3 regions of the Candidatus Pantoea communis genome follow, and region 1 is predicted to be linked to each of the others. Evidence: predicted binding sites of a transcription regulator. Region 1 holds the regulator's gene; each other region holds the start of a gene.
What was found. Region 1 encodes CRP, which controls carbon source genes, mostly activating them, when cyclic AMP is high. Its sites were predicted from a motif close to ATGTGANNNNNNTCACAT; they were not measured.

Region 1 (10,741 bases):
TCTGGCCGTGCGCGACCCTTATGTCTGGCACAACGACACGGTGTTGAAAAATCGTCTCGATATTCATGATGAAGCGCAGTTGCGTAAAGCGGAGTTGGCCTTTAGCGCTGCACGCCTGGCGACACTGGAACTCGGTCCGCGCAGCACCGGTATGCCCTGGTTATGCCACATTCATCGCACGCTGTTTCAGGATCTCTACAGTTGGGCGGGGGAGTTACGCAGCATCGATATCTGGCGTGATGAGACACCCTATTGCCATTGCGAATACATCGAGAAAGAGGGTAATGCGCTGATGAGCGCGCTGGAAGATGAACAACAACTGACAAACCTGACGCAGGATGAGTTTGTCGCGCGGCTGGCACATTATTATTGTGAGATCTTCGTATTGCACCCGTTCCGCGCGGGCAATGGCCGCACGCAGCGCATTTTCTTCGAACAGCTGGCGCTGCATGCCGGCTATCTGTTGACGTGGGATAAGCTGGAACGAGAAACGTGGCGTACCGCGCTGTTTGCTGGCGTGTCGGGCGATCTGGCACAGCTGACGACACAGTTTGCGAAAGTGGTGAGCCCTGCACGCTAAAATGCGTAGAATAGCGGCGGTTTGACTGGCCTGAGGGCACTATGCTGCTGTTAATTGATAACTACGACTCCTTCACCTGGAATCTCTACCAGTACTTCTGTGAGCTGGGCGCAAAAGTGCGCGTGGTGCGTAACGATGCCATCACGCTGGCGCAGATGGATGCGATGCCACTGACGCATCTGGTGATTTCACCTGGTCCCTGCACGCCGGATCAGTCCGGTGTTTCTCTGGATGCCATCCGCCATTTTGCCGGACGCTTGCCGATTCTCGGTGTTTGCCTCGGCCATCAGGCGATTGCGCAAGCCTATGGCGCGCAGGTGGTGCGGGCTCGTCAGGTGATGCACGGCAAAACCTCTGTTATCCAGCACACCCATCAAGGCGTATTTCGCGACCTTAATAATCCGCTCACCGTCACGCGCTATCATTCACTGATTGTGGCGCGCGATACGCTGCCCGCTGAATTCGAAGTCACGGCCTGGAGCCTGCGTGATGGCGAGCCCGATGAGATCATGGGCTTCCGCCACCGCACTTTGCCGCTGGAAGGGGTGCAGTTCCATCCTGAGAGCATCCTCAGCGAGCAGGGCCATCAGCTATTGGCTAATTTCCTCAACGCGTAACTTATGTTTGCCTTCGTATGATTTTTTATGCATATTTTGTGATTATAATTTCACTTCAGCTCAATAAATAACCCAATGAGGTCGGCAATGGCAGCGGAAAAACTAGCGGTAACCCGGGAAACGTTCGATAACGTGATTTTGCCTGTTTATGCACCAGCGCAGTTCGTGCCGGTAAAGGGCAAGGGCAGCCGAGTCTGGGATCAGCAGGGCAAAGAGTATATCGACTTCTCCGGCGGTATCGCGGTGACTGCTTTAGGCCATTGCCACCCGGCGCTGGTGGAAACGCTGAAAACGCAGGGCGAAACCCTGTGGCACACCAGCAACGTGTTCACCAACGAACCGGCGCTGCGTCTGGCGAGCAAACTGATTGCAGCGACCTTTGCCGATCGCGTTTTCTTTGGCAACTCCGGCGCGGAAGCTAACGAAGCTGCTTTTAAGCTGGCGCGTTATTACGCCTGCAAAAAACACAGCCCGTTCAAAAGCAAAATCATCGCGTTCCACAATGCGTTCCATGGTCGTACCTTGTTTACCGTTTCTGTTGGCGGCCAGCCGAAATACTCCGACGGCTTTGGTCCAAAGCCGGCAGATATCGTCCATGTGCCGTTTAACGATCTGGATGCGGTGAAAGCAGTGATGGATGACCACACCTGCGCGATTGTCGTTGAACCGATTCAGGGTGAAGGCGGCGTGGTGGCTGCGACGCAGGAATTTATGCAGGGTCTGCGTGCGCTGTGCGATGAGCATAAAGCGCTGCTGGTGCTGGATGAAGTGCAGAGCGGCATGGGTCGTAGCGGTAAGCTGTTCAGCTACGAACATTACGGCATCAAGCCAGACATCATCACCACCGCGAAAGCGCTGGGCGGCGGATTCCCGGTGAGTGCGATGCTGACCACCAATGAAATCGCCTCAGTGATGGCCCCCGGCGTGCACGGCACCACCTATGGCGGCAACCCGCTGGCCTGTGCGATTGCTGAAACCGCGCTGGATATTATCAACACCCCAGAAGTGCTGGGTGGCGTAGAAGCCCGTCGTCAGCAGTTCGTTGAAGCACTGCAGGCGATCGACAGCAAATATGATCTTTTCAGTGAGATTCGCGGCAAAGGTTTACTGATTGGCGCGGCGCTGAAACCGCAGCACGCCAGCAAGGCGCGCGATATCCTCAATGCCTCGGCAGCAGAAGGGTTGATGGTTCTGACCGCGGGCACTGATGTGATTCGTTTTGTGCCGTCACTGGTTATCGAGCCGACTGACATCGAAGAAGGCATGGCGCGTTTCGCCAAAGCCATTGAGAAGGTGCTGGCGGCGTAATCAGCCTTTCGGGCGTAAAACTTTCAGCCAGCGGCCGTGATGCGGTCGCTGGCTCCAGGCCAGTGAAGAGATGGTGTGCATCACATTCAGGTGTTGCAGGATGCGCTTCACATGCTGCTCGACAATCGTTACCGGCCCTTCATTCATATTCTCCGGCGCTTCCAGAATATTGCTGTCATTGCCTGGCCCGTCATACGCCAGTCGCTGCTGACAGCGCTGCAGCGCAATTTCACAGGATTGCAGATAGCGTTCCGCCAGCTTTGGCGTCAGCATGGTGTGCTCACGCGCCAGGATCGTCATCGCGTTAATATGCTCCACAATGAACTGGCTGTGGGTGACCCACATGCGCATATCTTTCAGGTACTGCGCGTTGAAGCCCGGTTCGCTCGATGCCTGATTCAGTGAGTTGAACAGTGCATTGTGCGCCTGATTGACCCTCATGCGCTGGTAAGCCAGCTTTTCAGGAGATTGCTCCGGCCCCAGCAACATCCGCAAGGCTTCCTGATAAGCCTCCAGCGCATCATGCGCGTTGCTGCGCAGTAATCCGCTCTGCCACTGTGGCCACAGCCAGATCATACCGGCAAAGGCGATCAGGCAGCCCATCAGGGTATCCATCATGCGCGGCAACAGGAACTGCGCCCCATTCAGCGACAACAGCTGGAGCGAATACACCGCCGTCACGGTGAAGCCAATCATCGACCAGCCGTAATACTTGCGCGTGACCAGATAGCTGGCGAGGGTGATGGCCAGCATAAACAGCAGGGTGATCGATTCGGGCACTTCGAGCCGTAGCGATCCTGCGGCGATCAGCAATCCGGCAAAGGTGCCCAGTGCACGGTGCTGGATACGCACTCGTGTGGCGCTGTAGCCATTCTGGCTGACAAACATGATGGTCATCAGAATCCAATAAGGCTTGGGAATATTAAAGAACAGCGCCAGCGCACTGCCGAACATCAGCATCACCGAAATACGAGCTGCGGTGCGCAATGCAGCGGACTTGAGCGACAGATAGCTGCGCAGCGCCGGGAACAACGGCAAACGGCGCTGGCGATCGGCCATCAGGTCACGGGTGTATAACGGTTTCTGGGTGCGCAGCACACGCGCAATTCGGCTGAAATGGTAATAGCAGAAGTTGCCCACCGGATTGTCGGGATGCTGGCGCGCAATTTTTTCCAGCGCGCCGAGCTGCTTTTCCATGTGGAAGCGATCGGGCAATTGATGATAGAGAATGGCATCGGCCAACAGGCGCAGACGCGCAGAGATGGTTTTGGCATTCCAGCGGATCACCGCTTCGGCGTGACTCTGCTCGACCAGCTTTTGCACTTCTTCCGGCTGGTGCAGGCTCACCGAGATGTGCTCCTGCAAATCAAGCGCCACCTGGAAAGCCCGCGTCAGGCGCTTGTGGCTGTTATCGCGGCTGGCAGAGAGCATGTGCATCTGCTGATAGCAGGTGGTGATCAGGTCAACGGCTTTTTGCTGACGCGCCAGCAGCGGCGGCAGCGCTTTCTCGGGATCGGTAAGCTGCGTCAACAGTGTGTATTTTGCATCGCAATAATCCGCCAGTTCCCGATACAGCAGACTGAGCGTTTCGCGCATCGGCTGCTCTTTCCACAGCCAAAACCAGAACCAGTTAAACAGGCCATACCATAGCGTGCCGCCGATATACAGCAGCGGCGGCACCCACATGGGCATGCGTCCTACTAGGCTGAGGCTAAAGATGGCGGCAATCAGTGTGGCGGGCAACAAGCGACCGTGCAGCGGGCTGATTTCGCCGGTCACGCCTATCAGCAGCGGCAGCACAAACAGGATCAGCGGTAACGGAATGGCGTCACTGGTGAGAAATTGGATCAGAAAACTGGCGGTAGCAAACAGTGAGCCGCCAACAATCAGGCGTTTAAAGAAGCGCTTATGCGGTGTATCAAGACCCGCCATGTTGCAGCAGGCAGGGACTAATGAGAACAGCAGGCCTTTTTGCAGATCGCCAAACAGCCAGCCTAGTGCCACAGGCAGGCACAGCACCAGCGTTTGCCGCAGTGCGTAGTTGACCTCAGGATGATAGATGATTCGGCGCCACATCAGCTCATCGCAAACAAAAACGGCGCGATGTTGCCATCACGCCGTGGGTGATAAGAAATTAGCGGGTGCCGTAGACGACGATGGTTTTACCGTGTGCGGAGATCAGGTTCTGATCTTCCAGCATTTTCAGGATACGACCCACGGTTTCGCGTGAGCAACCCACGATCTGACCAATCTCCTGACGGGTGATTTTGATTTGCATCCCGTCGGGGTGCGTCATCGCATCGGGTTGTTTCGCCAGATTAAGCAGTGTTTGCGCGATACGGCCCGTCACATCGAGGAAGGCAAGGTTGCCCACTTTCTCGGAAGTGACTTGCAGACGACGCGCCATTTGCGACGAAAGTCGCATTAAAATATCCGGGTTTACCTGAATCAGCTGACGGAATTTTTTGTAGGAAATTTCAGCCACTTCGCAGGCAGTCTTAGCACGTACCCAGGCACTACGTTCCTGGCCTTCTTCAAACAGGCCGAGTTCGCCGATGAAGTCTCCCTGATTGAGGTAGGAGAGAATCATCTCTTTGCCTTCTTCATCTTTGATCAGAACCGCAACGGAACCTTTCACGATGTAGTACAGCGTTTCCGCTTTCTCACCCTGATGGATGAGCGTGCTTTTGGACGGATATTTGTGAATATGGCAATGGGACAGGAACCATTCGAGTGTAGGGTCTGTTTGCGGTTTGCCGAGAACCATTCGCTATTATCCTCTGTTGTAATCGTGCCCAAAACACAGGGGGCAGTTTTCCCTGTCAGGCGGTGTAATCGTCGAGCGTTTCCAGTAAAGGAAAATTATTTCCGGGTGATTCTTAAGCTACGCTTTTGATTCTTCCCGCCTTCGTCTGTGATGACGAAAATATTTTCAGCACTGTTTGTAGCACAGCTTTTGCAAGCTGTCTTCTGTTGTCTCGCTTCAGCAACAGGCGGAAGAGTCTGGATTGCTGTTTATCAAGTGAAAGCGTACTCTGGCGGCAAAACCGCCACTTCAGGAGAAAGAATAATGCAGGCACGAGTGAAATGGGTGGAAGGGCTGACCTTTCTCGGAGAATCCTCATCAGGCCATCAGGTATTAATGGACGGTAACTCGGGTGATAAAGCGCCAAGCCCGATGGAGATGGTTTTGATGGCAGCAGGCGGCTGTAGCGCGATTGACGTGGTATCGATCCTGCAAAAAGGCCGAAATGATGTGGCTGACTGCGAGGTGAAACTTACGTCCGAGCGCCGTGAAGAAGCGCCACGTATTTTTACGCAAATCAACCTGCATTTTATCGTTAGCGGCACAGCGCTAAGCGATAAAGCGGTGGCGCGGGCCGTCGATCTGTCGGCGGAGAAGTATTGCTCGGTGGCGATCATGCTCGGCAATAGTGTGAAAATGACGCACAGTTACGAAGTGATTGAGCGATAACATAAGTGGGCGGCCAAACGGCCGCCGCTACAGAATTTCTGGATTATTCAATCCGTTTACCTTCAATCAGCCGCTGCACCAGTGGCGTCATGATTAACTCCATTGCCAGCCCCATTTTGCCGCCCGGCACCACCAGTGTGTTCATATGCGAAATGAACGAGCCCTGGATCATCGCCAGCAGGTAAGGGTAAGCAATGCCTTCCAGTCCACGGAAGTGAATCACCACAAAGCTTTCATCGAGTGACGGAATTTCACGTGCGGCAAATGGGTTGGACGTATCCACCGTAGGTACACGCTGGAAGTTGATGTGGGTGCGCGAGAACTGCGGCGTGATGAAGTTGATATAATCCTCCATTGAACGCACCACTGAATCCATCACCGCTTCACGGGAATGGCCGCGCTCGCTGGTGTCGCGCACCAGCTTTTGAATCCACTCCAGATTGACAATCGGCACCACGCCGACCAGCAAATCGACATGCTCGGCGACGTTGTGCTGCTGTGTAACCACGCCACCGTGTAATCCTTCATAGAACAGCACGTCAGTGTTTTCCGGCAGCGGCTGCCAGGGCGTAAAGGTGCCCGGCACCTGATTCCACGGCACCGCTTCGTCGTAGGTGTGCAGATATTTGCGCGATTCACCTAGCCCGGTTTTTCCGTAATGCTTAAACGTCTGTTCCAGCAGCCCGAAGTCATTGGCTTCCGGACCGAAGTAGCTAATATGACGGCCCAGATCGCGTGCCTTACGGATCGCCATATCCATTTCTGGACGGGTATAACGGTGAAAACTGTCACCTTCCACTTCCGCAGCATGCAGATTCAGCTGCTGGAAAATCTTACGGAAGGCGAGGCTGGTGGTCGTGGTACCGGCACCGCTGGAACCGGTCACGGCAATGATTGGATGCCTGGCTGACATAACAGAACTCCCTGTGAAGTCGGGCGATGAGCATTGTTACCACGAATTACTGCGCGGTGCATTAACCGCGAAATTCGCCTTTCGGCATAATGTTGACGGATTCATGCAGTTCCGACCACACCAGCACAACGTCTCCGCGCTCCAGCTGGCGGCGCACGTCGGCGACTTTCTGTTCCAGGCTGCGCTCCTGCTCACCATAGTCGGTGCCTTCGCGCAGCACGAAAGTTTCAATCAGGTTTTCCAGTGTTGCGACTTCAAGTTCTTGCCAGGGAATAATCACGATCACACATCCAGATAGGTTGAAAGCCAGTCAGGCACACGCTGTTCCAGCCACATTTTCGGCTTCATTAACGTACCGCCAACAAAGCCGACGTGCCCGCCTTGTTGTGTCAGCTGATATTCAATGGAAGGCGACAGTTGCGCCGGCTGCGGGATTACCGCATCGGTCATAAAGGGATCGTCTTTGGCATGGATGATCAGCAGCGGCTTGCGCACGCCCGTGAGCAGCGGCATAGCGCTGGCACGTTGATAATAGTCGTTGGCATCCAGAAAACCGTGCGCCCGTGCGGTAATCGCATCATCAAACTCACGAATGCGGCGAAATGCGCGCAGCTGGCTCAGTTCCACCGGTAGTGTGCCGGGCCAGGCCAGCAGTTTACGCGTAGCGTTCTGTTTCAGCTTGGTCAGTAAATAGTGCTGATAGAAACGAGAAAAGCCAGCATCGAGCTTTTCACTGCAGGGTTCGAGCGCAAAGGGTGCCGAGATGGCGACGGCGGCATCCACAGGCACATCATTTCCCTGCATGCCCAATAAGTAGGCCAGCATATTGCCACCGAGTGAAACGCCCACTGCTGCAGTCGGCACCGTGCCCCATTCGCGCTGCAACCAGTGCAGGAAAAAGGTCGCATCTTCGGTTTCACCGGAATGATAGATGCGCTCCAGACGATTCGGCTCGCCGCTGCATCCACGAAAGTGCATCACCACCGCCAGCCAGCCACGCGCCTGACACGCCTGCATCAGGCCATGCGCATACGGGCTACGGAAACTGCCTTCCAGACCATGGAACATCACCATGCGCGGTTTGTGACGCGCCTGTGCTGGATCTTCGCTCCACGCGAGATCGACAAAATCACCGTCCGGCAGGTCAAGTCGCTGCCAGTGCGGACGCAGGGTTACGCGCCGACGCAGTATGCGCGGCAGCAGGGTTTGCAGATGCGCGTTACTGAATCCGCGCAGCGGTGTAAATCGCTCGCCGTTCAGGCGATCAAAATAGCTTGGGTAAAGGCTTGTCTGATGCATAACTCGCTGATAGCTTCGATGGGTTGTCCGCTTTACTGGGTGAGGAGCACCCGAATATACATGGAACTGAGTCTTTTTTTATCAATGTTGGGTTTTCTTTGGGTCGCTGCCATCACGCCAGGGCCCAATAATATGTTACTTACCGCCTCAGGTGCTAATTTTGGCTTCCTGCGCACCATCCCGCTGCTCATTGGTATCATGATTGGTATGCAAGTCATGTTGCTGATGGTGGCATTTGGCATCGGTGGTTTGATCCTGCTTTATCCCTCTCTGCATCTGGTGCTGAAGATTGCCGGTAGCCTCTACCTGCTGTGGCTGGCGTGGAAAATTGCCACCGCGGAGTACGAGAAGCTGGAAACTGAAGATGCCAACGTCAAGCAGATGCCGTTCTGGCAGGGTGGCCTGCTACAGTTGATCAACCCAAAAGCCTGGCTGATGGCGTTGGGCGCGGTAGCCAGCTTTAGCCTGGCGGGCGATGCATATCTGCATTCGGTGATCGCCATCAGTATCGGTATGGCGCTGGTCAATGTGGTATCCGGTGTTATCTGGATGGGATTTGGTTCGCTGATTGGCCGTCTGTTGCGCAGCCCGCGCGCGTGGAAAATCTTCAACCTGGCGATGGGTGCGCTCACTGCCGCCTGTGTACTGCTGATCTGGCGTTGAGTTAGCTGGAGGCGCGTTCAACGCGCTTCCAGGGTAACACCTCACGCACCACGTCACTGTGCGGCTGGCGGATGCGGTTCAGTAGCAGCTGAACACTGCGTGCACCCAGCCGATTCATCGGTTGTTCGATGGTGGTCAGCGGTGGATTGAGGCTGCTGGTGAAGGGAATACCATCAAACCCCACGACAGCGAGATCTTCCGGAATGCGCAATCCGGCCTCCAGCGCGGCATGAATCACGCCAACCGCCAGCACATCTGAGACCGCAAACACGGCGTCTGGTCGCTCCGGTCGTGCCAGCAGTTCACGCAGTGCGGCACTGCCCGCTTCACACGAAATGTTTTCCGCGTAAGCCACGCCACCCCAATTCAGTTCCAGCTGTTCCAGCGCTTCGCGATAGCCACTTTCACGCTGATGCGAGTAAAGGTAGCGCATATCACAGTTAACCAATGCAATACGGCGGCGGCCTTTGTTGGCCAGATAACGCACGGTTTCGTAAGCCGCTTCTTTATTGTTTATCGTGACACTGGAAGCAGCGATAGCCGGATCGTATTCGGCGCATTGCACCCAAGGCGCGTCACCTATCAACCCCTTCAGCTGTTGCAGGCAGGCCGCGGCATCCATGGTGATCACGCCATCGACCACTTTACCGCTTAATAACGCCAGATAAGCGGCTTCACGCGGCAGCTGTGAGGCCGAATTGCACAACAGGATGTGATAACCCTGCGCTTCGGCTTCAGCTTCAATGCCTTGCACCACACGTGAGCAGAAGGGATTGGTGATGTCTGAAATTAACACCAGCAACATATGGCTCTGGGCAGTACGCAGCTGGCGGGCCAGCAGGTTGGGCTGATAGTCACAGTGTTCGATGGCCGCCAATACCTTTGCTCGTGTATCAGAACGCACGCCCGGATGCTGGTTCAACACCCGAGAAACCGTGGCTTTAGACACGCCAGCAAGACGGGCAACTTTCTCAATCGACATGGATTTCAGTCCCGCCAGTAGAGGTGAAAAATCAGAAGCCTATCAATAACACAGTCGCTATGTGAGCGTGTGACATATTTCCGTCTTTACGCCTTCTTTGCATTTGCGCATTTCGCATAGCGTTGCCCGATGTTGAACTAAGAACAGATTTTCATTAGGGATAATTTTTAATTCCTTTATGAAATTACAGCCGCTGGAGAAACTGCCATCACGACATAACATTGGGGTGAATGATGATGGCAGTAAAAAAAACGATAACGGCAGTGGCGGCAGCATTGGCCCTGATGGCATTCCAGGCACAGGCGATCAACGTCACAGTGGCATATCAAACCTCGGCGGAACCGGCCAAAGTGGCGCAGGCCGATAACACCTTTGCCAAAGAGAGTGGCGCGACGGTCGACTGGCGCAAGTTTGATAGCGGTGCCAGCGTGCTGCGGGCATTGGCTTCCGGTGATGTGCAAATCGGTAATATCGGGTCCAGCCCGCTGGCAGTGGCGGCAACACAGCAGTTGCCCATCGAAGCTTTCTTACTGGCGTCACAGCTTGGTAATTCCGAAGCGCTGGTGGTCAAAAAATCCATCAGCAACCCGAAAGATCTGATCGGCAAACGTATCGCCGTGCCCTTCATCTCCACCACACATTACAGCCTGCTCTCTGCGCTCAAGCATTGGGGCATTAAACCCTCGCAGGTGCAGTTAGTGAACCTGCAGCCGCCTGCGATTATTGCGGCGTGGAAACGCGGTGATATCGACGGCGCGTACGTCTGGTCACCGGCGGTAAACGAGCTGGAAAAGGATGGCACGGTGTTAACCGACTCTTCTCAGGTGGGCAAATGGGGATCGCCAACGCTGGATGTGTGGGTGGTACGCAAAGATTTCGCTCAGCAGCATCCTGAAGTGGTCAC
Region 2 (10,741 bases), on a different contig from region 1:
GACTGCAGTTCACGGGTAAGGTTTTGTAGTTGATCCTCCAACTCTTTGATTTTTCGTCCTTCTTCGGAAGAAAGCCCAGAGAACTTTTTCTTCCAGCTGTAGAAGGTGGCCTCGGAAATGCCAAGCTCTTCACAAATCTCCCTGACTTTCACTCCCGTTTCAGAAGCTTTAATGGCATTTGTGATTTGCTCTTCGCTATATCGTGACTTTCTCATAAATGCTCTTACCTTTCTTATCAATTAGTGGATGAGAATTACTGTATTAATATCTGGTACTGCAAAAAGAGTATTAATGCAGTATTAAAGTGCGCGATTAGAATTGCGAGGTTTAAATTAAGTTATTTAGAATAAATATCATCATGGGATAAATCTTATTTTATTCTGAATGCCATTGAACGCCTTCCTGGCTTTGGGTTTTTGATATAGATTCATTCCATCCCAAATGCAGAAAAATACTACAATCATTGGAAATACGGCATAACCTGTTTGTGAAAATCACAGGGTGTGCCAGTAAACCTTTGCTTCGAATTCAGGCTGAAATCGTTTACATCCGCAGAGTTTCGCACCAGGTTTAATCGGAATTTTCCTGAATTCATTCAAAGAATCCTGACGGGAGTCTCATTTTTCGGACCAGTTTGGTTTGAAGTTATTAATTTAAGTCAGGCCCACTGAGCGCTTGTTAATTCATTTCAAGGACGTTGTACCGAAAGGCAGTTGCTGTAAGTAATACTAAGGATCAGTCGATGAAATTGAGCGTAATGTCTAATGCCGCCTGGATGATGTCTGAGAAGATCGTCTCGGTGTTTGGCGTCATATTTGTGACCTCCTACGTGGCGAAGTCATTTGGCCCGACCATATTCGGTCAGATGGCGTTTTCAACCTCGTTGTTCTCGATGGTACAGACCGTAGCGATTTTCGGTACCGAAACCATCCTGTTCAAACGCATCAGCAAAAGTGCGCCGAAAGGCCTGCGGCTGATGGCGGTGGCCCGCACCATGCGGTTGGTTTTGTTGTTGCTGACCTCCATCCCGGTGTTGATTTGGGTGTGGTACAACATGCAGGAAAATTTCCTCGCATTTGCCCTGGCCTCGTTTATCTCCTCCGTTTTTGTGACGCAGGATACGTTCAGCGTTTATAACAATGCGCGTCTGGCTTCCCGACTCAATACCGTGGCTAACTCGGTCGGTCTGCTATTGGGCTTTATCCTGAGTTTCACCATTGCCTGGCTGCACCTCAATCCCTTGTGGCTGACGCTGTCGATTGTGCTGGTCACGCTGGTGCCGTACGTCATTAAACGGTCTAACTTTTACCGCGAAAACCAGGACATGGCGCCACCGCAGGAGAAGCGCAATACCTACCTGCGTTATCTGCTGTACGCCGGTTTACCGTTGGCAATTTCCAGCATCTTCATTTCCGTGCAGGTTAAGGCGGCCCAGATGTTTCTGGCGGGTATAGCCTCCGCTCGCGATCTCGGCCTGTTTGCTGCCGCCAATACCATTTCGGCGTCCTGGATATTCATTCCGGTTGCCATCATCACTTCCTGCTTCTCGGAGATCTTCCGGGAGCGCGGAGCAGCCGCCATCAAGCTCACTGCGCGGCTGAACGGCTATGTCATGGGTGTTTCATTGTTGTTGTTAGCGGTGATCGCGCTGTATGGCGAGCAAATCATCATCGCTTTGTATGGTCACGAGTACACACAGTCAGGGAGTCTCATTACGTTACTGTCGTTAGCAACCTGCTTTTCGGCAATGGGGACCGTAGCGTATCGCTACATGGTGAAAGAGGGCGGATTTAACTATCTGCTGAAGAAGATCATCTGCCTGATGGTGATCAGTCTGCCGCTGTCGTGGTGGCTGATCCAGGGCTACGGCATCATGGGTGCCGCCTGGAGCGTCTTCATCTCTGAACTTCTGTCCCTCACCGTAATGAATTACTTCTTCAATAACGGCGTCATTCAGAAGATTCAAGTTTCCTCACTCAACTACAAAACCTACAAATGAGGTCCGATATGCTCAAGTTGAAAGATGAACTCAGAAGAAGTGTCCAGTACTTCATCAAGAAGATGCCCTGGGCTTACCAGGACCGCATCTATTACTTTCATAAATTCCGCAAACTGCCCAATTTGCGTCAACCGAAAGTGTTTAATGAGAAGGTGCTGTACCGGAAATTCGTTTTTGGCGATTACCAAATCTATGGCCGCCTGTCGGATAAATATTCGGTGCGCGAATACATCGCCGAGAAAGTGGGCAGCGAATACCTGATCCCATTGGTGTATGAGACCAGCGACCCGCACTCGCTGCATACGCTGCCGAGCTGGAAGAACACGGTCATTAAGCCCAATCACGGCTCCAATATGGTGGAAATCCTGCTGGAAGAGCCGGATGCGCTGAAGAAGCAGAAAATTATCAGTGACTGCCATCGCTGGTTGAAGACCGACTTTGCCAATGAAGCGCGTGAGATTCACTATCGCTACATCAAGCCGCGTATCCTGGTGGAGCAGTACATTGGTGATGGCAAAACTGCGCCGATTGATTACAAGTTTCACATGTTCAACAAGCGTGACGGCAGCTTTGAATATGTGCTGCAGGTGATTTACAACCGATGTAACCCGTTACTGTCGATGAATTTTTATGTGAACAACCTCAATGAGGCGTACCACAAAATTCGCGATACCGGGCTGGATGTGAATCCACAAATGGCGCAGTTACAGCACGCATTAGCGCTGAGTAAAACCCTGGCGAGCGATTTTGATTATGTGCGTGTGGACTGGTATATCGATGGTGATCGGATTTACTTTGGCGAGCTGACGTTTACGCCAGGTGCCGGGTTGGTAACCGGGTTGGACCGTGGATTAAACCAGATGATGGGTGATATGTGGATTCAAGACCGCCGCGGTACGCAGATACCGGGTGTGACGGTGCCGGAAGTCGCTATTCCAGCCGTACTGAAGAAAATTTGAGTATCACACAGCAAAATAAAAAACCCCGCTTAGCGGGGTTTTTTATTGGCTGCGATTAAGGCATCGGCCAATCAGCAGGCGTCTGGCTCATCACTTCTACGAAGGCGTTTTTGGAGATTTCCATGAAGTTGTGCAGATTTTCCATGCTCAGGGTAATGCCGAGCAGGCCGGTAACGAACCAGCATGACATGCCTACACCAATACCGCCGCACATCAGTGCCATCACGTGGTGACTATTCTGACGCAGTTTAATTTTCATGGTGCTGGCAAAGAACATCATGATGGCGCTGAGCAGCTCCCAACGCATGACGATTAAACTGGTGGTTAACGTAGCCATCTGCAAAAACCTCTTCAAATCAGTAATATCCCTGACATTGATTGGACATCACTGGCGGCAAAGAAGGAGGGTCAGGGAGGCCCTTCTGGCCGTCTTACGCGGGGGTAAATCTGTGACTTGGGTCACATTATATCACCCGATTTGAAAGTTTGAACAAAATTTATACCTGGTATGGTAGAAAGATTTTTATCGAAGCGGGGGAGATGGCAGAGGCAAAGCGGGAAGGTGCGCCCGTGAAGGGCGCGCAGAATGTCACTGAACCGGGCAGCACTCGCCGGTGGTGCGCTGGGCAAAGCTGTTCATGTTTTCACTGCAATCGAAACTCAGCAGACGCGGACGCTGAATCATCGCCTGACGGCGCATGGTGTGACGATAGGCGGTCGGCGTCTGGGAAAACTGACGGCGGAACACGCGCGAAAAAGTTTGCTGTGAATCGTAACCGTATTGCATCGCGATATCGAACACTGGACGCTGAGTCTGGCGTAACGCTTCAGCGGCCAGAGTCAGGCGGCGCTCACGAATATAGCCACCCAGCGTTTGTTTCGTCACGGTACGGAACATACGCTGCAGGTGCCATTTTGAGTAGCCGGATTTTGCTGCCACTTCGTCGATCGACAGGGCCTTATCCAGATTTTCATCGATCCAGTGTGTCAGTGAATGAATGATTTCCTGTTGCATCATAGCCTCATCCTTCTGAAAGGTTTATCGGGTTTGAAATTCGAAGTTTTGATGGGGTGCGAGTATAATTCCTCAAGTTAACTTGAGGTAAAGGCCCTAAATGAAAAAAGAACGCAATTACCCAAAACCGGTGTTAACGCCGGGTGAAGTGGCGAAACGTAGCGGCGTGGCCGTTTCCGCGCTGCACTTTTATGAAACCAAAGGTTTAATTTTCAGTTCGCGCAATGGCGGCAATCAACGGCGTTACAGCCGCGATGTGCTGCGCCGTGTGGCGATTATCAAGATTGCGCAGCGCATCGGTATTCCGCTGGCCACTGTCAGCGACAGTTTGATGCATGTACCAGCCAACAAGCGTATGTCGACGCAGGAGTGGGATGCGCTGACGCAGCACTGGCGTGAAGAGCTGGATAAGCGTATCGAAACCCTGACGCGTCTGCGCAACGATTTGGACGGGTGTATTGGCTGTGGCTGCTTATCGATGCGCGATTGTCCACTGCGCAATCCCGGTGACCGTCTGGCACAGCAAGGTTCGGGGGCGGTGTTACTCGATCCTGAGCAAGACGAGCACAAAGGTTAATCCGCTATACTTGCCGGGAGACTTTGACCGGCAAGGAAAACCGCATGATTACCGTTCACCATCTGGAAAATTCCCGTTCGCATCGCGTGTTGTGGCTGCTGGAAGAGCTGTCGGTGCCGTATCAAATTAAACGTTATCAGCGCGAGGACACGCTGCTGGCGCCAGAGTCATTAAAGAAAACTCACCCGTTGGGGAAGTCGCCGGTGATTACCGATGGCAATCGGGTGATCGCCGAGTCAGGGGCGATTCTGGCATATCTGCAGCAGAAATATGACAGCGAGCATTTGTTCGCCATCACGGACGAGGATGAACAGATTCAGGCGCGTTACTGGCTGCATTACGCAGAAGGGTCGCTGATGCCATTGCTGGTGATGAAGCTGGTGTTTGGGCAACTCGGGAAGAAGCCGGTGCCGTGGATTTTACGTCCGGCAGGCGTGGCGTTGAGCAAAGGGATTCAGAAGGCCTGGTTGAACAAGCAGCTAAAACTGCACGGCGACGTGATTGAGCAGCATCTTAGCCAGCATCGTTATTTCGCCGGGTCACGGTTTAGCATCGCCGATGTGCAGATGAGTTTCCCGCTGCTGGCGTTGCAAGTGCGGGGATCGTTGAAAGAGATGCCGGCCACCGCACGCTGGCTGGAATCGATGCAGCAACGTGCTGCCTGGCAACGCGCGATTGAGCAGGGCGGGGCGATTACGTTTAGTTAGTTTGTCGCTGCAGTGCTGTGGGTTGGGTGCTGTGAGTTGGGTACTATAGGTTGAGTGCTGTGGGTTAGTCGTTGTGGGTTGGGTGCTGTGGATTATCGCTGTGAGTTGATTGCCATGCCCATCAAAGGCCCGCCCGATCGCAAAGGAATAACGCATCCATGCAGATCGGCCGCGCCGTCCATGGCGCGGACGCTTTGCTCTTCGGGCGGGCCTTTGCTGGGCCTCAAGTTGATCATCGCTTCAAGTTGCAGCAACCTCATACCTTTGGTGCCGTTGGTGAGAAAATTATGCGATGAATGGAATGGGTCGCGATTTTCCATACATTCATCACACGGACGCTTTGCTCTTCGGGCTGGCCTTTCTTGGGCTTCAAGTTGATCATCGCTTCAAGTTGCAGCAACCTCGTACTTCGGGTGCAGTTGGAGTGGAAAACTATGCGATAAATTGAAAAAACCAATATTTTCCAGCCAGTTCCGACCCCTTAAGTTTCGCCAAAAGCAGTGTAACCACATTGTTAACCCGCGCCAGTCTGCGCTTTATCCTGCCTGATAATCGATTAGTAGTTGAAAACCCCATAGCAAACGCCAGATAATCGTTTGCCTTTTTCCGTGTCCCCCTTTTACGACCTGGAATACGCGGCCACGTAAACGTTTGCCTCTTTTCTCTTTGAGAACCTTCACCAGGATGATGCGCAAACGCGGGCCGTGGGGCTCATTACATCTTAAAAAACGCAGAGGATTTACTATGTCTGGCGACTCACGCCCGGCCAGTGGAAAACTGGACGCCTGGTTCAACATCTCGGCACGCGGCAGCAGCGTGCGTCAGGAAATTTTGGCGGGGCTAACCACCTTTTTAGCCATGGTTTACTCCGTCATTGTCGTACCGGGTATGCTGGGTAAAGCCGGCTTCTCGCCGACTGCCGTGTTTGTAGCGACCTGCCTGGTCGCCAGCTTTGGTTCGATCATCATGGGATTGTGGGCCAACCTGCCCATGGCGATCGGCTGTGCGATTTCCCTGACCGCCTTCACCGCGTTTAGCCTGGTGCTGGGCCAGCACATTAGCGTCCCGGTTGCCCTTGGCGCGGTATTCCTGATGGGCTTGCTGTTCACGTTGATTTCGGTCACCGGGATTCGCGCCTGGATTTTGCGTAACCTGCCGATGGGCGTGGCGCACGGCACGGGAGTCGGTATTGGCTTGTTCCTGCTGCTGATTGCGGCCGATGGTATTGGCCTGGTTGTGAAGAACCCAGCGCCGGGCTTGCCGGTGGCACTCGGCCACTTCACCTCGTTCCCGGTGATTATGGCGCTGATCGGGCTGGCGGCCATCTTTGGTCTGGAAAAACGTCGTGTGCCAGGCGGAATTTTGCTGACCATCGTAGCGATTTCTGTGGTGGGTCTGATCTTTGATCCGGCTGTCACCTATCAGGGGCTATTCGCTATGCCGAGCCTGAAGGATGCCAACGGCCAATCCGCGATGTTTAGTCTCGATATCATGGGGGCGCTGCAACCGGTGGTGCTGCCAAGTGTGCTGGCGCTGGTGATGACCGCGGTATTTGATGCCACCGGCACCATTCGTGCAGTGGCGGGCCAGGCGAATCTGCTGGATAAAGACGGCCAGATCATTAACGGTGGCCGCGCGTTGACCACCGACTCCGTCAGCAGCCTGTTTGCCGGTTTAGTCGGTGCTTCGCCTGCGGCGGTGTATATCGAATCGGCAGCCGGAACGGCAGCGGGCGGTAAAACTGGCCTGACAGCGATTGTCGTCGGTCTGTTGTTCCTGTTAATTCTGTTTATGTCCCCGCTGGCCTATCTGGTTCCGGCCTACGCGACGGCGCCAGCGTTGATGTACGTTGGCCTGCTGATGCTGAGCAACGTGGCGAAGATTGACTTCAATGACTTTGTCGATGCGATGTCGGGTTTGGTCACTGCCGTGTTCATCGTCCTGACTTGCAACATCGTGACTGGCATCATGCTCGGCTTCGGCTCGTTGGTGATTGGCCGCCTCTTTGCGGGTGAATGGCGCAGGCTGAACGTGGGCACCGTGGTGATTGCTGTTGCACTGGTGGCCTTCTACGCGGGTGGCTGGGCCATCTGACTTTTGAACGCGCTTATTTCCAGATAAGTCTCTTTCTGGTCCACGCCGCACGCAGGGTTGCCCCTTTGTGCGGCGTTTTGTTTTACACTTTCCTGCGCAACAACATCGCTTTAATGAAATTGATTCGCCTAAGGAAAGCATGGAAATCTTCTTTACTATTCTCATCATGACGCTGGTGGTGTCCCTCTCCGGCGTGGCGGCGCGCATATTGCCGTTCCAAATTCCCCTGCCGTTGGTGCAAATTGCCGCTGGTGCATTGCTGGCCGTGCCGAGCTTTGGCCTGCATGTCGATTTTGACCCCGAACTGTTCCTCGTGCTGTTCATTCCACCGCTGCTGTTTGCCGATGGCTGGAAAACGCCGATTAACGAATTCCTGCACCACGGACGCGAAATCATGGGCCTGGCACTGGTGCTGGTGCTGATTACCGTGGTCGGAATTGGTTATCTGATTTACTGGCTGGTGCCGGGTATTCCGCTGATCCCTGCCTTCGCGCTGGCTGCGGTGCTGTCACCTACCGATGCCGTGGCGCTCTCCGGCATTGTCGGGGAAGGGCGCATCCCGAAAAAGATCATGTCGATTGTGCAGGGCGAAGCCCTGATGAACGACGCATCCGGCCTGGTATCACTGAAGTTTGCGGTCGCGGTGGCGATGGGCACCATGGTGTTTACCTGGGGCGGCGCCAGCGTGGAGTTCCTCAAAGTGGCGGTCGGCGGTCTGGTCGCCGGTGTGGCGGTGTGCTGGCTATATGGCCGCTCGCTGCGTCTGCTGAGCCGCTGGAGCGGTGACGATCCGGCGACGCAAACCGTGCTACTGCTGCTGCTGCCTTTCGCCTCTTATCTGATTGCTGAGCATCTGGGCGTGTCGGGCATCCTCGCGGCGGTGGCGGCGGGTATGACCATTACCCGTTCTGGCATTATCCGCCAGGCACCGCTGGCGATGCGTTTACGTGCGAATAGCGTATGGCAGATGCTGGAGTTTGTGTTTAACGGCATGGTGTTCCTGATGCTGGGCCTGCAACTGCCGGACATTCTGGAAACCTCCGTCGCGCAAGCCAATGCCGATCCGAACGTCGAGCTGTGGATGCTGTTCACCGATGTTGCCCTGGTGTATGTCGCCTTGATGATCGTGCGCTTTGGCTGGTTGTGGATGATGCAACGTGCCAGTTTGCGTTTCCTGAAGAAGAAGCCGCTGGAATTCTCAAACTACTCATTCCGTGAGTTGCTCATCGCCTCTTTTGCCGGTGTGCGTGGTGCCATTACATTGGCCGGTGTGCTGTCGATTCCGCTGTTTCTTAGCAATGGCGAACCGTTCCCGGCTCGCTATGAGCTGGTGTTTATTGCCACCGGTGTGATTCTGTTCTCGCTGTTTGTCGGGGTGATTCTGCTGCCGATATTGTTACGCGGTATGGAAAGCACCGATAAATCGGGACATCGCCGTGAAATCCAGCATGCGCGTGCGGCAATGGCCAATGTGGCGATTGAGAGCCTGCACAAAATGGAGCAGCGGCTGGAAAACGATGCGGAAGAGAATATCGATCCGGAGCTGTTAAAAGAGGTCAGTTTGCGCGTGATTGGCAATTTGCGCCGCCGCGTGGTGGGCAAAGATGAGGTGGATCAGGCGTTGTTTGCCGAAAACCTGGAGCGTCGTTTCCGCCTCAATGCCCTGCGTGCCGAGCGCGCCGAGGTTTACCATCTGCGCGCGACGCAGGAGATCTCTAACGAGACGATGCAGAAACTGCTGCGCGATCTCGACCTGCTGGAAGCGTTGTTGATTGAGAAAGAGGAGTAAGCACAGCTCAACAGCTGGCATATAGCGCCGCTACACCGATAACCGTGGCGGCGCGTCCGGCCAATGCTCGCGGCAGCAATCTATCCACGCCTGCGCACTGCGCGACAGATAGCTGCCTTCTCGCCAGATCAAACCCAGACTCCACTGCAACTCCGATTCCAGTGGCAACCACAGCAGCGATTGCTTATCCAGCCGCCGGCAAATCGGCTCGGGTAAAATTGCCAGCCCCATTTCGGCTTGTACCATTGCTGCCAGGAAATCCCACTGCGCGCTGCGCACCGCAATCTCCGGCGTCAGTCCCTGACGCTGAAATGCCTTCATCAACTGACGATTAAGCGAGAACTCTTCATTCAGGATCAGCAGTGGATGAGCCGCCAGTTCCTTGAGACCCAGGCTGCTGCGATTGAGCCACTGCGCGCTGCGCGGCAGCAGCACGCACAAAGGATGACGCATCAGTTCCAGCGTATTGAGCGGCAAATCCGCATCGACCGGCAGCGCAGTGAGGGCGATATCCAGCCCGCCGTTCAGCACGGCCTGCTGCACCGTTAAGCCGCCGGATTCGACAATCTTCAATTGCACACCCGGATAGCGGCGGCGAAACGCGGAGATCGAACCGGCGATCTGCATCCCGACCATCGGCGGGATGCCCAGCCGCAGTTCACCGGTTTTCAATTCATTGATATCGCCAATCTGCGCTTCCAGTTGATGAAACTCCTGCAAAATCGCCAGCCCGCGCTGATACACCGCCTGACCGCTGTCGGTGAGATGCAGCTTGCGGCCCTCACGCAGCAGCAACGTGCAGCCGAGTTCTTCCTCTAACTGGCGCAGCATTTTGCTGATGGTAGGTTGCGTGACAAACAGCTTCTCAGCGGCACGGGTGAAACTTTGCTGGCGTACTACCTCGGTGAAATAGCGTAGGGCGCGGACGTCCATCAAGCATTCCTTTTTGGCATAGTTTGAATAATTTTAATTCATTTCTTTCACAGTTTGACGCGGATTTATACTAAGCCCAACGTTTAATTCTGGGGAGAAGGAAAATGGCGCTTGCATTGAGTCCGCGCAGAACGGACATCCTGCAACGTGTTTTTGTGCCATTGCAGTTGGTGCTGTATATCGGCCTGTTTATGGCCAGCGACAAACTGGTGAGCTGGCTGCATTTGCCGCTGCCTGCCAATGTGGTGGGAATGGTACTGCTGTTGCTATTGATCATGACACGCGTGGTGCCGCTGCGTTGGGTGAAAGCCGGGGCCAACTGGCTGCTGGCGGAAATGCTGCTGTTCTTTATTCCTGCCGTCGTGGCGGTGGTCAATTACAGCGATTTATTGCGCAGCGAAGGCTGGCGTATCTGTGTGGTGATTGCGGTGAGCACTTTGTTGGTACTGGCGGCGACCTCGCTGGTGGTGGATCGTCTGTACCGCTTCGAACTGGCGCGTGCGGCGCGTAAGCAGGCGCATCATGGCTGATTTCATCATTAGCCTGCTGTGCCTGGCGCTAACGCTGCTGGTCTATTACGTCAACAAGCGCCTCTATCGCCGCAAACAGACATTGCTGCTGATGCCGCTGGTAATGACGCCGGTGGTGCTGGTGGCGCTGCTACTGCT
Region 3 (10,741 bases), on a different contig from region 1:
AAATTCGCCACTCAGATGGCCTTCATGCATCACCAGGATGCGATCGCTCATGCCCAGCACTTCCGGCATTTCCGATGACACCAAAATGATGCTCAGCCCTTCGGCTTTAAACTGGTTAATTAACTGATAAATCTCTTTTTTCGCACCCACGTCCACGCCACGCGTCGGCTCATCCAGAATCAGTACGTTCGGGCGCGTCATTAATCCGCGCGCAATCGCCACTTTCTGCTGATTACCCCCCGACAGCAGGCCAATCGGCTGCTCCATTGACGGGGTTTTAACGTTGAACAAACGGATGAAGTCGCCTACTGCTAGTTGTTCTTCACTGTGTTTCAGATTACCGGTGGCATGGCTGAAATAGCGCAGCGCGGTCAATGACATGTTCTCTTTCACCGACATGCCGAGCACCAGGCCATCGCGCTTGCGGTCTTCTGAGATATAGACGATGCCGTTGGCCAGGCCGTCCTTGGGTGATCGGGTAATAATTTCGCGACCGTTGAGCGTAACGGTGCCGTTGCTGCGAGGCAGTGCGCCGTACAGCACTTTCATCAGTTCCGTCCGTCCCGCGCCCATTAAACCGGAAATGCCAAGGATTTCCCCTTTGCGTAGGTTAAAACTGACGTTATCCACGCCCGGCCCGCTGAGATTTTTAACAGTTAAACGAATATCGCCCGGTGCCTGATCAATATGCGGATATTGATCTTCCAGCTTACGGCCCACCATCATCTCGATCAGACTCTCTTCGCTGAGATCGCTCACCGCGCGCTCGGCAATAAATTGCCCGTCACGAAACACGGTGACATCATCGCAAATCTCGAAGATCTCTTTCATACGGTGCGAGATATAAACAATGCCGCAGCCCTGCGCTTTCAGTTCATTGATTACGCGGAACAGCGACAGGGTTTCGGTATCGGTCAGCGCATCGGTCGGTTCATCCATAATGATGACCTTCGACTCGAAGCTAAGCACTTTGGCGATCTCAACCATCTGCTGATCGCCAATCGATAAATCGCCCACCAGCTTATGGCTGTTGAAGCGCAGGTTCAGACGATGTAATAAGGCATCCGCCTCGGCGTACATCCGGTTCCATTCGATGCGGCCAAAGCGGTTAACAAATTCGCGACCGAGGAAAATATTCTCCGCCACGGTCAATTGCGGAATTAGGTTGAGTTCCTGATGAATAATGCCAATGCCCGCTTCCTGCGACGCTTTCGGTCCAGAAAAAGCCACATCCTTGCCCAGCCACTGCAGAGAGCCCGCATCCATGCTGTAAATGCCGGTCAGCACTTTCATCATGGTGGATTTCCCCGCGCCGTTTTCACCCACCAGCGCCATCACGCGCCCCGGATAAACAGCCAGCGAAGCGCCATTCAGCGCTTTCACGCCGGGAAACGACTTTTCAATCCCTTTGAGTTGCAATAACGGTTGCATAACGACCTCAGAAGGTTACGCCAGCGCTCAGGATGACATTCGCATACGGAGAACACTCTCCGCTGCGAATGACGGCCTGACTACGCTGCGTTTCTTGTTTGAACTGTTCATGGCTGGTGTAACGGATGGTGATGACATTCCCCTGGTGCCGTTGCAAGGCATCGAGCACGGCGAGCAGTGCGCTGTGGAGTTGCGGATTGTGTTGCTTGATCTCCTCCGCCATCAGGGCGCTTTCGACTTGCATCTCCTGAGTGACAACATCAACCACCTGTAAAAATTCGGGCGTTCCCGGCGTCAACGCCAGGTCGATTCGCTGTGGTCCGGCCGGAATCGGCAAGCCCGCATCCGCAATCGTCAGCGTATCGGTGTGCCCCAGGCGGGCAATCACATGAGAGAGTTCAGCGTTTAACAAGCGACCTTTTTTCATTTCTTCCACTCCACAGCGAAACGTTTCGCTGAGCGGGAGTGTATTAAATGTGCGCGGCAACTCAATGACGTCATCACGGAAATGTGATCGCCATCGAAACGTTTCGCTTGTGCCGGGAATAATTTGAGTTTGGTGGTGGATGCGAGCCGCCTGAGCGGCTCTGAAGGGTGTTATGGCAGCTTGCGGACCTGCTTAACGTCCAGTTCAATGGAATTAAAGTCCTTATCCAGCTCGCCGGTCAGTTCAACCTGATCCTTCGGAGTGATGGTCTGTCCGTGCCAACGCTTATGGTCGATTTCCACTTTCATGTTGCCGCTACCGTCACGGAACAGATAATCCTCATCGCCGATTTGCTTATCGAGATAACCGCGCACGGTGATCCAGCTGTCGTCTTTCATCTCTTCAGCCTGCTTAACGGTCACTACACTGGTGTTATCCGCCTGGAAGCCACCTGCGTGAACCTGAGCCTTTGGCGCACTTGGGTCAACAAATCCCCCCTGTTGTGCGGCCAGAACCGGCGTGGAAGCCAACATAATAATCGCGATTAACGCTGCACTCTTTTTCATTTTTCACCTCTGTTCCATGAATGTGTGGAATACGGAGGCTATTACAGCACAGGGTTCTTAACAGGATCTTAAGGGGTAAAAAAACACGAAAAATAGCCAATCTGCGGCGATTGACGCTGTACAAGCGGATTTTTGCTTCGTATAACGACTCTTGCACTCAAGGAGAAACACATGCGCATATTATTGATCGAGGACGACACGCTGATTGGCGATGGCCTGAAAGTCGGGCTAACGAAACTCGGCTTCAGCGTTGACTGGTTCGTGTCAGGCGAAGCGGGATTTCAGGCTTTATCGGCCGCACCCTGGGATGCCGTGGTACTGGATCTTTCGCTGCCCGGGCGTGATGGGCTGGAGATTCTGCGTCAATGGCGTGAGCAGGGCGCAGATGTACCCGTGCTGATCCTCACCGCACGCGATGCGCTCGATCAGCGCATACAAGGATTACAGTCAGGCGCTGACGACTATTTGTGTAAGCCCTTCGCGCTCGCTGAAGTCGCCGCGCGTTTACAGGCGCTGATTCGCCGCCGTCATGGACAACTACAGCCCGAGTTGAAACACGGCAAGGTGGTGATGTCGCCCAGCAGCCACAGCGTCTGGATTGACGGCGAAACCATCAGCCTGAAGAGCCGTGAACTGGCGCTGCTGGAGCTGTTTATGCGCAATCCAGGTCGCGTGCTAACCCGCAGCCAGCTGGAGGAAAAACTCTACAGCTGGGATGACGATGTCTCCAGCAACGCAGTAGAAGTGCATATTCATCATCTGCGCAAAAAGCTCGGCACAGCGTTTATTCGTACCGTTCACGGCGTGGGTTATACACTCGGTGCGGCAGAATGAGTCTGTTTCTACGACTCGCCATCGGCTTTGTGCTGCTGATTACGCTGTGCGGTGGGGTGGCCAGTTACAGCGCCTGGCATCAGACCCGCGACACCGTTAATGAGCTATTCGATACCCAGCAAATGCTGTTTGCCAAACGCCTGCTGTCACTCGATCCCACCAGCTTACACGCCGCCTCACTGCCAAAAACCAAATCCATTTTGCGCCATCACCGCGGCGATCAGGATGATGATGCACTGGCGTTTGCCATTTTCCGTGCGGACGGCCAGCCGTTGCTTAACGATGGCGAGAACGGGCGCGATATGCAGTTTGATGATAAGCGTGACGGTTTTCGCGAAGGTCGTCTGCGCGGCGACGATGACAGTTGGCGGCTGCTTTGGCTGACTTCTGCTGATAAACAATATCGCGTGGTAGTGGGCCAGGAGTGGGAATACCGCGACGATATGACGCGCGATCTGGCACTGGCGAGTTTGATGCCGTGGCTTTACGCCATGCCCTTTATGCTGCTGATGCTGCTGGCATTGGTGTGGTTCGAATTGCGCCCGCTAAAGCGCCTGACGGCATCACTCCAGTTGCGAGCACCCGATGACGCCACACCGCTCGACGAAGCACGCTTGCCCATAGAGGTGCAGCCGTTGGTGGCGGCATTAAACGGGCTGTTTCACCGTATGGCGCAACTCGTGCAGCGCGAGCGCCGTTTTACCTCCGATGCGGCGCACGAACTGCGCAGTCCGTTAGCTGCACTGCGCGTGCAGAGTGAGGTGATTCAGCTGGCGGATGATGACGAAGCAATGCGCAAACGGGCATTGCAGCAGCTTGATAGCGGCATCCAGCGCGCCACACGGCTGGTGGATCAACTCTTAACGCTATCAAGAGTGGAAGCGGACGATCTGCGCAGCGAATTTCAGCCGGTGCCACTGGCACCGCTGCTGCAAAAGCTTCTGATAGAACATTTTCCACAGGCCGAGGCGCAGCAGATGGATCTACAATTGCATGCACAGGCCGAACCGGTGATGAACGGTCATCCTCTGCTGTTGAATTTGCTGATGCGTAACCTGCTGGATAACGCGCTGCGCTATGCGCCGCCGGGCAGCCAGATTCAGTTCACGTTAAACGCGCGGACGATAATTATTGAAGATAACGGGTCAGGCGTCAGCGATGAGCAGCTTGCGCGCCTTGGTGAGCGTTTCTGGCGACCGCCGGGGCAAACGCAAACGGGCAGCGGTTTAGGAATATCGATTGTGAAAAACATTGCGCAACTGCACGGTATTCGCATCGCATTCAGCCATGTGCAGCCTCAAGGCTTGCGCGTCACCTTGAGCTGGTGACGCGCTTAATCCTTAAATCTCGACCTGCGTGCCCAGCTCGATCACGCGATTAGGCGGGATTTCAAACTGATCCGGCGCACGCAGCGCATTGCGTTGCAGCGCAAGGAACAGTTTGCCGCGCAGACGCAGATACCACGGGCGATCGCCAATAATCAGCGATTCATGGGACATGAAGAATGAGGTTTCCATCATGCGGCAGTTGAGACCTTCCAGCCCGCAGCGGTGGAAAATTTCTTCCACGTTCGGGGTTTCACGCCAGCCGTAACTCGCCACCACGCGCCAGAAGGTGGGCGATAGCTGTTCGATGGTAACGCGACGCACGTTATGCACGTAAGGCGCATCCTCAGTACGTAGCGTCAGCAGTACCACACGCTCATGCAGCACTTTGTTGTGCTTGAGATTATGCAGCATGGCAAAAGGGATCACGTTCAGGGCACGCGACATATAGACTGCGGTGCCCGGCACGCGTACCGGCGGAGATTTCTCCAGCGAAGCGATCATCGCTTCAAGCGAATTGCCGTGCTCATGCATACGACGCAACAGGCGGAAGCGCTCGCTTTTCCAGGTGGTCATAACGATAAACATCATCAGTGCCAGGGTCAGCGGCAGCCAACCGCCGGAGAACACTTTGACCAGGTTTGCCGAGAACAAGGACACGTCAATACACAGCATGCCAATCAGAATCAGCACCACCAGATAACGGTTCCAGTGCCAGTTCTGAATTGCCACCGTGGAGCAGAGAATCGCAGTCAGCACCATGGTGCCGGTTACCGCGATGCCGTAAGCCGCCGCCAGGTTACTGGAGTGCTCAAAGCCAACAATCACGATCACCACGGAGAAGTAGAGCAGCCAGTTGATTACCGGAATGTAAATCTGACCCGATTCTTCTTCCGAGGTGTGCACGATACGCATCGGCGGGAGATAGCCTAAACGCACCGCCTGACGTGTTAAGGAGAACACACCAGAGATCACCGCCTGCGAGGCGATAACCGTGGCCAGCGTCGCCAGAATCAGCATGGGAATCAGCATCCAGTCTGGCGCCAGCAGGAAGAAGGGGTTTTTGATCGCTTCGGGATGTTTAAGTAGCAGCGCGCCCTGACCAAAGTAGTTCAGCACCAGCGAGGGCAGCACCACGATAAACCAGGCAAGACGAATCGGGAATTTGCCGAAGTGCCCCATATCCGCATACAGCGCTTCCACACCGGTAATGGCCAATACCACCGCGCCGAGCGCAAAGAACGACACCGTTTTGTACTGGATAAAGAAGTGCATCGCCCAATACGGGTTCATGGCATGCAGCACATCAGGGTTACTGATGATGCTACGCGCGCCCAGCACAGCCAGAATGATAAACCACACCAGCATCACCGGCGCAAACAGCTTACCCACGATGCCGGTACCGTGCTTCTGAATCACAAACAGCAGCGTCAGCACTGCAATCGCAAGCGGAACGATATACGCATCCAGGCTCGGTGCCGCAATCTCCAGCCCTTCAATCGCCGACAATACCGAGACGGCGGGCGTGATCACCACTTCACCATAGAAGAAGCTGCCACCAATCAGCCCCATGATGACAAGAATCGCCGTCGCACGTGCACCGGTATTGCGCCCGGCCAGTGACATCAAGGTCAGGATCCCGCCTTCACCGGCGTTATCGGCACGCATCACGTAGCTGATGTATTTCAGTGATACCACCAAAATCAGCAACCAGAAGATCAGCGAGAGAAAGCCAAATACCGCTTCGCGTTCTACGCCAAAGCCGAACTGACCGGAGAGACATTCACGCAAAGTATAGAGCGGGCTGGTACCGATATCGCCATACACCACGCCAATCGCGGCGAGTGTGACTGCGCCAAGGGACTGCTTCTTATCCGAGCTCATAAGTTGTCTTTTGTTGGAGCCGATGAGGCACTTGCCTACCGCTCAGGCCATCAAAAAGCGCACAGTATGCACATATTCCCAAAAAAACCTACTCTTACAACATGTCATCATGACGTCAGCGAGGCGGTTTTTCGCCGAAATTAGGCGCCAAAAACCGTCTGAAGCAGCGAGTTCTCTCGCCTCAACCTTCTGAAACAAAAAAGCTGACGGCTATCAACGCAATCAAGCATGATAACCAGTAGAGTATTGCGCTCGCCAGAATATGACGGCTCCAGGATCAGAAGGACAATGATGTGATTATGGCTCAACCCCATCTTTTGGCAGAAAGAATTTCTCGCCTGAGTAACGCCCTGGAGAAAGGGCTGTATGAACGGCATCATGCGATCCGCCTGTGCTTATTAGCTGCACTCAGTGGCGAGAGCGTATTTTTGCTGGGGCCGCCCGGCATTGCCAAGAGCTTGATTGCCCGCCGCCTGAAATACGCCTTCCAACACGCCCGCGCCTTTGAATACCTGATGACCCGTTTTTCTACCCCTGAAGAAGTGTTTGGCCCGCTGTCGATTCAGGCGTTAAAAGATGAAGGTCGTTATCAGCGATTAACCAAAGGCTATCTGCCGGATGCCGAAATCGTCTTCCTTGATGAAATCTGGAAAGCCGGCCCGGCGATATTGAACACCTTACTCACCGCCATCAACGAACGCCGCTTTCGCAATGGCGACAGCGAAGAAAAGATTCCGATGCGCCTGCTGGTGACCGCTTCCAACGAATTGCCGGAGGCCGATAGCGGGCTGGAAGCCTTGTATGATCGCATGTTGATTCGCCTATGGCTGGATAACGTGCATGAGAAGCAGAACTTCCGCAGCATGCTCACCCACCAGCAGGACGAAAATGATAATCCGGTGACGGAAGCGCTGCGCATCAGTGATGAAGAGTATCACCAGTGGCAGAAAGGCATCAGCCAGGTCTCCTTACCTGATCATGTGTTTGAGCTGATTTACCAACTGCGTCAGCAACTGGAGAATTTGCCCAGCGCACCTTACATTTCCGATCGCCGCTGGAAAAAAGCGATTCATCTGCTGCAGGCCAGTGCGTTTTACAGTGGCCGCGTGACCATTGCGCCGATCGATCTGATTCTGCTCAAGGATTGCCTGTGGCATGACGTCGCATCGATGCAGCTATTGGATCGCGAAATTGATGCTTTGATGACCCAGCACGCCTGGCAACAGCAGGCGTTGCTGCACAAATTGCAGCAGATCAAAGCACGTCGTCTCGCCTTGCAACAGCAGCAGAGCGTGGCACAAGCGCTGACGCTGGAGAAACACAGCGGTATGTTTAGCCGCAAACCCCATTACGAATTGCCTGCTGCCATCAGCGATGAACAACTGACGCTCATGCTGCAACAGCCGTTAACGCTGCACGACATGCAAGTGACGCATGTGCTGATTGCCCGTGAAGCCTTAACCCAGTGGCTGATTAAAGGCGGTGAAATTCGCGGCAAACTGAATGGCATTGGTTTTGGCCAGACGCTGGATCTGCTGGTGGATGCCCATCACTGCCTGACGCTACGCGATGTCAGCCTGCAATCCACACGCTTAACGTTGCCCGGAGCCAGCAACAGTAGCGACATGCCGCAGGAAATCCAGGATGAATACGAAGCGCTGGATACCCAGCTCCGCGCACAGCGCACGCTGTTTAGCCAGCACCAGCGCTGCTTGTTTATCAGCGATGACTGGCTGGCACGTATTGAAACCAGCCTGCAGGATGTGGCAGAACAGCTGAAACAGGCGCGTAAATGATCTCACTGGAGACGCTGAGCACGCTGTTATCGATTGGCGAAACGGAGTTAATCGAAGAGTTGATTCTGGCCCTGCTCGCGTCGCCACAGCTGGCGCTGTTCTTTGAAAAATTTCCGCGCATGAAACAAGCCTTAATGCGCGATTTACCCCGCTGGCGCACTGAAATCGCGGAACAGATGAAAACCACGCCGGTGCCGGAAGCGCTGGCGCAGGAGTTTCAGCTGTTTCAGCAAATGCAATTGATCAGCACGCAGGATTTCAGCCACCAGCTTCCCCACATTATGTCGCAGCTAAAAAACCTGCCGTCGCCATTTCTCGAAGAAGCCAGCAAACTGCTGCTGCACAACGAAGCTGAACAACTGAGCAATGCTCAGCACACGCTGTTTTTGCAACGCTGGCGACTCAGCCTGACGCTGCAAACGCTCACGCTCAACGAAACCCTTCTTGAGGAGCAGCGCGAACGTCTGATGGCCGAGCTGCAGCAACGGATGGCAATCAGTGGCCAGCTGGCGCCAATCCTTACCGACGATGATGAAGCCGCAGCCGGACGTTTGTGGGATATGAGCAAAGCGTCACTTCAGCACGGTGATTATGAGCTGATTGTGCAATATGGCGATTTCCTCGCACAGCAGCCGGAATTAATGAAACTGGCGCAGCAGTTGGGCCGCAGCCGCGAAGCCAAATCGGTGCCGTCGCAGGATGCACCGCTGGAAGAATTTCACCAACTGGTGCGTGAGCCCGATCATGTGCCGGAAGAGGTCAGCGGTATTCATCAGAGCGATGACGTACTGCGTCTGTTACCGCCTGAGCTGGCGGCGCTGAGCATCAGTGAGCTGGAGCTGGAATTTTATCGTCGCCTGGTGGAAAAACGCCTGCTGACTTACCAGTTACAAGGTGATGCCTGGCACGAGAAAGTCACACTGCGCCCGGTCAGCCACCAGCAACATGAAGCGCAGCCGCGCGGGCCATTTATCGTCTGCGTCGATACTTCGGGTTCAATGGGAGGATTCAACGAACGCTGCGCCAAAGCCTTCTGCCTTGCGCTGTTAAAGGTGGCATTAGCCGATAAGCGCCGCTGCTACATCATGCTGTTCGCTCACGAAGTGATTGGCTACGAACTCACTGCCGATAGCGGCATTGAGCAGGCTATCCGTTTTCTTAGCCAACGTTTTCGTGGTGGCACCGATCTGGCGGCTTGCCTTGCTGCGGTGGTTAAACGTATGGAGGGCAGCGTCTGGGATGAGGCCGATGCGGTGATCGTGTCGGATTTTATCGCCCAGCGTTTACCGGATGACACCATCAACGCGATCAAGCAACGCCAGCGCCAGCATCAACAACGTTTCCACGCGGTGGCGATGTCGCTTCACGGTAAACCGGGCATTCTGCGTATCTTCGATCATATCTGGCGCTTCGATACCGGACTGAAAAGCCGCCTGCTGCGCCGCTGGAAACGCTAATTCATCTGGCAGAAATGCTTATTTGCTATAGTGAATAGTTCGCACACTGAGCATCTGGAGCATCTTGTGAACACCGCCCAACTTCCTGCACCGACCCGCACTTTGCAGCTCTCCGGCCAAAACGCCGAACAAAAACGGAGCGAGCTGCTGGCGTATTTCACCCAAACCTGGGAGCTGTACGAAAGCCTGTTTGATTGCCTTGCCGACGAACGCGCGTATTTCAACAAAGCGATCTCATTACGCCATCCGCTGATCTTCTACTTTGGCCACACCGCTACGTTCTATATGAATAAGCTGATGGCGGGTCGCTATCTGGACAACCGCGTGGACGATCGCATCGAAGCCATGATGGCAATCGGCGTGGACGAGATGAGCTGGGACGATCTCAACGACAGCCATTACGCCTGGCCGACGGTCGAAGAGGTGCGTGACTACCGTGGAAAAGTCAAAAACCTGGTGAGCGAGTTTATTCGCACCATGCCGCTGGAACTGCCGATCACCTGGGAAAGCCCGGCGTGGGTGGTATTGATGGGCATTGAACATGAGCGTATCCACCTGGAAACCTCCAGCGTGCTCATCCGCCAGCTTCCGATCGAATGGGTAAAACCGCAGGCGCATTGGCCGGTTTGTCCGCAGACGCGCCACGATCGCGCATCGGTTCCGGATAACTCGCTGATTGCGATGCCTGGCGGTCGCGTGCAACAAGGCAAAACGGATGACACTTACGGCTGGGATAACGAATACGGCAATCAGGTAACTGAACTCAAACCATTTAAGGCCAGTAAAATGCTGGTCAGCAACGCCGAGTTTTATCGCTTTATCGCCGCTAACGGCTATCAGGATCAGCGCTGGTGGGATGAGGAAGGCTGGGGCTGGCGTGAATTCTCTGGCGCGCAAATGCCCACCTTCTGGGTCGGCGAGATTACGCAACCCGATCAACTGAAACTGCGCTTAATGGCTGAAGAAGTCGCTCTGCCGTGGGACTGGCCAGCGGAAGTGAATCAGCTTGAAGCCGCCGCGT

Region 2: a site for CRP is predicted at 3,406-3,423, ahead of F3J37_RS13735 (YjcB family protein). Genes of this name have one in related genera too.
Region 3: a site for CRP is predicted at 1,940-1,957, ahead of rbsD (D-ribose pyranase). Genes of this name have one in related genera too.

What each region holds. Positions count from the first base shown of each region.
Region 1 covers NZ_VWXC01000025.1:22,153-32,893, forward strand. The annotation lists gene F3J37_RS24005 (putative adenosine monophosphate-protein transferase Fic) at 1-580, shown strand, start outside; gene F3J37_RS24010 (aminodeoxychorismate synthase component II) at 622-1,197, shown strand; gene argD (bifunctional acetylornithine/succinyldiaminopimelate transaminase) at 1,285-2,505, shown strand; gene F3J37_RS24020 (YccS/YhfK family putative transporter) at 2,506-4,581, opposite strand; gene crp (cAMP-activated global transcriptional regulator CRP) at 4,640-5,272, opposite strand; gene F3J37_RS24030 (OsmC family protein) at 5,576-5,980, shown strand; gene F3J37_RS24035 (phosphoribulokinase) at 6,024-6,893, opposite strand; gene F3J37_RS24040 (YheU family protein) at 6,955-7,173, opposite strand; gene F3J37_RS24045 (hydrolase) at 7,176-8,192, opposite strand; gene F3J37_RS24050 (LysE family translocator) at 8,253-8,855, shown strand; gene F3J37_RS24055 (LacI family DNA-binding transcriptional regulator) at 8,857-9,837, opposite strand; gene tauA (taurine ABC transporter substrate-binding protein) at 10,071-10,741, shown strand, end outside.
Region 2 covers NZ_VWXC01000009.1:117,226-127,966, reverse strand. The annotation lists gene F3J37_RS13750 (transposase) at 1-215, opposite strand, end outside; gene F3J37_RS13745 (oligosaccharide flippase family protein) at 743-1,999, shown strand; gene F3J37_RS13740 (ATP-grasp fold amidoligase family protein) at 2,008-2,958, shown strand; gene F3J37_RS13735 (YjcB family protein) at 3,014-3,295, opposite strand; gene soxS (superoxide response transcriptional regulator SoxS) at 3,548-3,976, opposite strand; gene soxR (redox-sensitive transcriptional activator SoxR) at 4,074-4,550, shown strand; gene F3J37_RS13720 (glutathione S-transferase family protein) at 4,595-5,257, shown strand; gene F3J37_RS13715 (hypothetical protein) at 5,350-5,577, opposite strand; gene F3J37_RS13710 (NCS2 family permease) at 6,002-7,351, shown strand; gene F3J37_RS13705 (Na+/H+ antiporter) at 7,491-9,140, shown strand; gene F3J37_RS13700 (LysR family transcriptional regulator) at 9,171-10,073, opposite strand; gene F3J37_RS13695 (CidA/LrgA family protein) at 10,178-10,603, shown strand; gene F3J37_RS13690 (LrgB family protein) at 10,596-10,741, shown strand, end outside.
Region 3 covers NZ_VWXC01000006.1:230,979-241,719, reverse strand. The annotation lists gene rbsA (ribose ABC transporter ATP-binding protein RbsA) at 1-1,431, opposite strand, end outside; gene rbsD (D-ribose pyranase) at 1,439-1,858, opposite strand; gene F3J37_RS10850 (YgiW/YdeI family stress tolerance OB fold protein) at 2,029-2,424, opposite strand; gene qseB (quorum sensing response regulator transcription factor QseB) at 2,596-3,258, shown strand; gene qseC (quorum sensing histidine kinase QseC) at 3,255-4,586, shown strand; gene kup (low affinity potassium transporter Kup) at 4,599-6,467, opposite strand; gene ravA (ATPase RavA) at 6,767-8,263, shown strand; gene viaA (ATPase RavA stimulator ViaA) at 8,260-9,720, shown strand; gene ovoA (5-histidylcysteine sulfoxide synthase) at 9,787-10,741, shown strand, end outside.